DNA from 2 places in the Brevibacillus sp. AY1 genome. Region 2 is predicted to be linked to the other one. Evidence: riboswitches for the same ligand, from Rfam matches in the RefSeq annotation. Region 2 holds a riboswitch; the other holds the start of a gene.

Region 1 (3,412 bases), on a different contig from region 2:
GGAAAAGGCACGCAAGAATGGTGCAAAAATCGTGGTCATTGACGTACACAAAAATCGGACAGGGCAGTGGGCGGACTGGTTTATTCCGATTCTACCCGGGACTGACAGCGCTTTGGCTCTCGGCATGATGCACGTTTTATTTGCAGAGAACATGGTGGACCTGGGCTTTCTAGACAAGCACACGGTAGGTCACGAGGAATTGCGAGAGCATGTTCGTGCTTACGATCCAGTTACCGTTTCCGCGATTACAGGGGTTCCTGTCGACGATATTTACAAGCTGGCAAGACTCTACGGGGAGACGTCGCCAGCATTCATCCGCATCGGCAATGGCTTGCAGCATCACGATAATGGTGGCATGTGTGTTCGGACGATTGCCTGTCTCCCTGCGCTCACGGGCCAATGGCTGGTCAAAGGCGGCGGAGCAATCAAGGGAAACAAAGGATTTCTGGAGCACAACAAGACCGCTATGCAGCGACCGGATGTACTGCTGAACAAACAGACACGCAGCATCAACATGAATTTGCTCGGCCAAGCGCTATTGGAGCTGGATCCCCCGGTACGCTCCCTGTACGTCTACAGCTGCAACCCGGCGCTCGTAGCACCTGAGGGCAATAAAGTGAGGCAGGGGCTGGAACGTGAGGATTTGTTCACGGTCGTGCATGATCTATTTCTGACGGAAACCGCACGGTATGCAGACATCGTATTGCCAGCGACCTCATCCTATGAAAATACGGATTTTTACACGTCGTACTGGCATCACTACATTCAGCTTCAACAGCCGGTTATTGCTCCGTACGGGGAGAGTAAGTCAAACGTGGAAGTATTTCGCTTGCTCGCCAAAGGAATGGGCTTTGAGGATGCTATGTTCGACGATACAGAGGAAGACATGATCCGGCAGGCGCTCGACGTACCGCAAAATCCTTATTTGCACGGAATTGACCTTGAAGTGCTGAGCGAGAAGAAATTCGCGAAGGCACGGGTAGAGCGCGGCTTTATCGAAAATTTGCCGACACCGAGCGGTCGAATCGAGCTGTATTCGAGCCGGATGGAAGCAGCAGGCTATCCGCCGCTGCCGACGTATATTCCATTGCCAGAAGATAACGACTATCCATACCTGTTTGTTCCAGGGCCGAACCACAACTTCCTCAATTCCACGTTTTCCAATAACGAAAAGCATGTCCGCATGGAGAAGATTCCGCGCCTGTACATGAACCAGGAGGATGCACAGTCTGCTGGTATCCATGACGGGGATCTGGTGCGAGTCTGGAACGATCGTGGGGAGTGCGAGCTTACGGTCTCTGTCGGGGAAAGTGTACTGCCGGGTGTCGTGGTCAGCCAAGGCTTGTGGGCGGACGTGCCGGGAGGAAAGCACTTCGTCAACGCGCTCACGCCGGGGCGTGTCGCAGATATGGGAGGCGGGGCGACCTTCTTCTCAGGACGCGTGGCTGTAGCGAAGTGGGATTAATTCCATGCACTTTGATCGGAAATAGGTAACATTCAGCTATTGTCAAATGAAAAACAATCGCTATATAATAAACCTTGTAAAACAACTACACATTCCTTCGGGGCAGGGTGAAATTCCCGACCGGCGGTAATCGTGCCTTGTGCATGTTAAGCCCGCGAGCCTCCCGAGCTGTCAAAAGCGACGGAGTGCAGGATCTGGTGTGATTCCAGAGCCGACAGTACAGTCTGGATGGGAGAAGGATGACGACAGTACGGTATGACACGTGCTTGTTTGCCTGTGCAAACGGGAGAAGCAACAGGGGGAGCTTCGTCTTGGATAGCCCTCTTGGTTTCTTGTACCCTTTTTTGTACATGCTTTGTCAGACGCCTGCAAAACCGCCCTGGGGACTTTTGTTCCTCAGGGCTTTTTCGTTCGTTTGCTTGGTGATCAAGGCGTGAAGTACGGCAGCTGTTGCCATTCCTCAAGAAGGAGTAGGAAAAATGAGGAGATGGTACACATGAAAGAAACAGCGATGCACTCATCGCGAACGTCAACCCAACGGCTGGTGACAATCCCCATGCTGGCTGCAGTTGCGTTCATTCTGCAATACCTGGAGTTTCCGATTCCGCTGATGCCTTCGTTTTTGAAGCTGGATTTCAGCACCTTGCCAGCTCTGATCGGCGGGCTGATGTACGGTCCGGTCGCGGGAATTATTATTGAGGTTATGAAAAACACACTGCACATGCTGTTTAAAAATACAGACGGTCTGATCATTGGTGAAATCGCCAATGTGCTGGCTGGATCGATTTTCGTTGTGTCAGCTGTGCTGATGCAGCGAATCGGAAAAGGGAAGCAAGGCTTCCTCACCGGTCTGGCACTCGGAGCTTTGCTGATGACAGTCGTGATGGCATTCATGAACGCCTGGTTCCTGCTGCCTGCCTATGCAGCACTCTATCAAATGCCGATGGAGCAGCTGCTCGCCAGCTTTGGAGCTGACAGTGTCTGGTCGCTGATCCTGTACGGTATCGTTCCGTTCAATATCTTTAAGGGAGCCATGCTTGCGTTGGTCGCTTATCCGGTGTACGTCAAGCTGGCGCTGCGCTTGCAAGTGAGAACCATTAATTGACAACGCGTCATCAGCTTGCTAAGATGTTTACTTAAATACACTGATTGAAAAGGCAATGAAAGGACTCGCAGCTATTCGCCATGTCCCAGAGAGTCGGCCCACGTCTGGAAGGCTGATACACAGGCATACCTGCACCCCATCCTGAAGCCGCTGGTGAAGAACTGTGCCGGATACCCGCCGTTATCGGGTTCGTTGAGTGAGCGAGGGGCTTATGGCCAATCGTTAATCAGGGTGGTACCGCGGAAGTTAATCCTCCGTCCCTTTTGGGATGGGGGATTTTTGCTTTTTATTCTGAAAAGGAGTGACATGGAATGAAGCAGGAAAAAGCGTTTGTGAAGGAAATTACGCCGCAGTCCGAGGATTTTTCCAGATGGTATATTGATGCGATCAAAAAAGCGGAGCTGATGGACTACACACCGGTTCGCGGCTGTATCGTGTTCAAGCCTGATGGATTTGAGCTGTGGGAGCGAATTCAGGCGGCGATGGATAAACGATTTAAAGAGACGGGCCATCGCAACGCCTATTTCCCGATGCTGATCCCCGAGTCTTTTTTCCAAAAAGAGAAGGAGCATATCGAAGGCTTCAATCCAGAGCTGCCTTGGGTGACAGAGGCGGGTGGAGAGCCGCTGGAAGAAAAGCTGGCGCTGCGTCCGACTTCGGAAACCATTATCGGGCACATGTACAGCCAGTGGATACAGAGCTATCGCGATCTGCCAGTGCTGATCAACCAGTGGGCCAACGTGTTTCGCTGGGAAAAGCGGACGATGCCATTCCTGCGCACCTCCGAGTTCCTCTGGCAGGAGGGACACACCGCTCACGCCACGGAGGAGGAAGCGCGGGAA
Region 2 (3,412 bases):
TCTCAGCCATACGGAGGACGATTTGACGGAACCATTGGGGTACTCGGAGGATTGGAAGTCCTGCAAACCATGAATGAGCGGGGAATTGTGCCTGATCAGCCCATCGAGGTCGTTGCCTTTTGCGATGAGGAGGGATGTCGGTTCCAGAAAGGTTTGTTCGGTTCTCGGGGAATCCTTGGTAAGCTGGAGCCAGACGAGCTGGAGCGCACGGACAAAAACGGGATCACACGCAGGCAAGCGCTACTTGATTTTGGATGTGATCCAGATAGATTTGAGGAATCTCTCTATGCACAGGGAAGGATCGGGGCTTACTTGGAGCTGCATATTGAGCAGGGCCCGATTCTCGATTTAATGGAGGAGCCAGTAGGAATCGTCTCGGCGATCTCAGGACCGCTCTGGTGGACAGTAGAAATGACAGGATTCGCTGGCCACGCCGGTTCGGTACCGATGCTTATGAGGCAGGATGCCTTGCTTGGCGCTGCAAAAGTGATCGTAGCTCTCAACGATTTGGCCAAACTCGATCCGGCAGCACCGACGGTCGGTACTGTAGGACATCTGCAGGTGTTTCCTGATTCGCGCAACATAATCCCTGAAAAAGTGAGCTTCACCGTTGATTTGCGTGATATTGATTTGCATAGGCGAGATCAGCGGGAGCAGGAATTGCGGCAGGAAATCGAACAGATCGCAATGCAGCATGGTTTACGCTATACCATTACGGAAGATACCAATAGTAAACCTCGCTATTGCGCCCCCTGGATCAAAGACATCATTCGCGAAGAAAGCACCAAACTAAATCTTCGTGCTCCAGAACTGATGAGTGGACCTTTTCATGATGCGCTAGCCCTTTCGTATGTATGTGATTACGCGATGATTTTTGTGCGCTGCCGTGATGGGATCAGCCACAATCCGAAAGAATATGCCAGTTACGAAGATATCGCCTGCGGTACAGAGCTGTTGTACAAAACCGTGCAGCGTATGTGCGCAACCTGACGAATTCTGGGAAAAATATACAAAGCGTGACGTGTTGAAAAAGTATGTTATAATGGCAACAACTGAATACCAGCCTTCAGGGTAGGGTGTAATTCCCGACCGGCGGTAATGACGAACGCACGTCTGAGCCCGCGACTCGCCGCTTGTTGTTTGGGCGGCGACTGACTTGGTGCAATTCCAAGGCCGACGGTAAAGTCCGGATGGGAGAAGGTATTTGGATTAGTCTTTTGGAGCTGTTTTTTTGAAAAACGGCTTGAAAAAGGCTTGATTTTCGATGCCCTGAGTAGATCTTGCTCAAGGGCTTTTTATTTTTTCAGAGAGGAGGGGCAAGGGTAAAGTCTGAATTTCATAGGCACAATCTTCAGGGCAAGGTGAAATTCCTGACCGGCGGTAATGGCGCAATGCGTCTGAGCCCGCGACTCGTCATCCAAGCGTGATCGGTTTGACGACTGATCTGGTGAAATTCCAGAGCCGACGGTAAAGTCCGGATGGGAGAAGATGAGTTGTGCTTTCTCTAGTCTTCGTTTTTGAAAAACGGCTAGAGCAAGGCTTCTTTCCCTATGCCCTGATACCTGAATGGTGTCGGGGTTTTCTTATTTCTTGCGACCGTGCCTAGAAAGGGAGAGGAATGGATGAAAACAGATATTGACTATATGAGCATGGCGATCGATTTGGCGAAATCTGCAAAAGGACAAACAAGCCCCAATCCACTCGTAGGAGCGATCGTTGTCAAAAATGGAACCATTGTAGGCATGGGTGCTCATCTGAGAGCAGGAGAGCCGCATGCGGAGATCCATGCGTTGAAGATGGCAGGAAATCAAGCAGTGGGCTCGACCCTGTACGTTTCCCTGGAGCCTTGCAGCCACCATGGAAAAACGCCCCCTTGTACCGATGCGATTCTATCTTCTGGCGTTCGAAAAGTCGTAGTGGCTACGAAGGACCCCAACCCTCTGGTAGCTGGTTCTGGTGTGGATAAGCTGAAAGAGGCTGGATTGGAAGTAGTCGTTGGAATCCAGGAGCAGGAAGCGATACAGCTGAACGAAGTTTTTTTCCATTACGTACAGACCAGCCGTCCTTTTGTCACGCTGAAGACAGCCAGTACACTGGATGGAAAAATTGCGACATGTACGGGGCATAGTCGGTGGATAACGGGTGTGGCATCGCGTGAAGAGGTGCATGATCTGCGAAGAATGCACGATGCCATTCTGGTTGGCGTCGGAACGGTATTGTCGGATGATCCGGAACTGACGGCTCGACATGCTGGATCCATAGCTGGAAAACAGCCGATCCGTATCATTCTGGATCGCCAGCTACGTACACCACTGAATGCCCGTGTCACGCAGTGTGAAGATGCGAAGACCTGGATCATAACCACTTCAGCATCAAGCCAGAAGAAGACAGAAGAACTTACCGCAAAAGGGGTAACGGTGATTACGCTTGATGGAGAACTTCAGATCGATCATGTTCTAGCCGTGCTTGGGGAGAGAGGGATTACCTCCCTGCTAGTAGAGGGTGGGGCAGAAATCAACGCCGCTTTTTTGCAAGCTAAGGCAATCCAAAAAATCATCAGCTATGTATCACTCAAGCTAGTGGGCGGCAAAGCAGCGCCCTCTATATTTGGCGGCATTGGATATGCCAGCATGGACGATGCTGTCAGATTGGTGCATACCGAGATTAAACCTATAGACGAACAAGACATCCGCATAGTCGGGTACCCGCAGTGGATGGTAGGAAGGGGGCAGTAACATGTTTACAGGCTTGGTAGAGGAGATCGGAATCGTAGAATCCATCACCGGAAATCAGGAGGCATGCCGTTTGCGAATTCGTGCTCAAAAGGTGCTGGAAGGAGTCAGTATTGGCGACAGCATCTCGGTCAACGGTATTTGCCTGACAGTGACCTCCTTTTCTTTGCGTCATTTTGAAGTGGATGTCATGCCTGAAACGCTTCGCCATACCAGTTTGCGACAGCTCCAGCGCGGCCAAAAGGTCAATCTGGAACGGGCCATGAAGCTCGGTGATCGTTTTGGCGGCCATCTTGTATCTGGACACGTGGATGGTACGGGAACCATTTTGTCTCTGCAGTTGCATGCCAATGCTGTACGGTTTCGAATTGAAGCGACAGCCGAACTGCTTAGGTACATCATTCCACGCGGCTCAATATGCATCGATGGCATTAGTCTGACGGTGGTGGATGTGAATGAATCGAGCTTTTCAGTCTCCATCATCCCGCATACGTTGGCTTCGACCAGTCTTCAGGACCGCAAACCAGGAGATCGGGTGAATCTGGAGGCAGACATGATCGGGAAATACGTGGAACGACTTTTGCTTCATCCGAGGAATGAACAAAAAGCGGACAAGCCACAAATGGCAAGCCAAAGCCGGCTGAATCTGTCTTTCTTGCAGGAAAACGGATTCGCCTAAA

Evidence for each region. Region 2 has a riboswitch for FMN ahead of ribD (bifunctional diaminohydroxyphosphoribosylaminopyrimidine deaminase/5-amino-6-(5-phosphoribosylamino)uracil reductase RibD). Riboswitches for the same ligand answer to the same signal wherever they lie in the genome.
Region 1: linked by a shared signal. The riboswitch ahead of JZI27_RS04775 (ECF transporter S component) and the one ahead of ribD (bifunctional diaminohydroxyphosphoribosylaminopyrimidine deaminase/5-amino-6-(5-phosphoribosylamino)uracil reductase RibD) in region 2 are both predicted to bind FMN.

The regions. Positions count from the first base shown of each region.
Region 1 is NZ_JAFLPN010000003.1:14,789-18,200, reverse strand. Features, by position in the region: gene JZI27_RS04780 (molybdopterin-containing oxidoreductase family protein) at 1-1,465, shown strand, start outside; FMN riboswitch at 1,555-1,709, shown strand; gene JZI27_RS04775 (ECF transporter S component) at 1,962-2,570, shown strand; gene proS (proline--tRNA ligase) at 2,882-3,412, shown strand, end outside.
Region 2 is NZ_JAFLPN010000001.1:597,657-601,068, forward strand. Features, by position in the region: gene JZI27_RS03150 (M20 family metallo-hydrolase) at 1-990, shown strand, start outside; FMN riboswitch at 1,059-1,206, shown strand; FMN riboswitch at 1,344-1,494, shown strand; gene ribD (bifunctional diaminohydroxyphosphoribosylaminopyrimidine deaminase/5-amino-6-(5-phosphoribosylamino)uracil reductase RibD) at 1,623-2,735, shown strand; gene JZI27_RS03160 (riboflavin synthase) at 2,737-3,411, shown strand.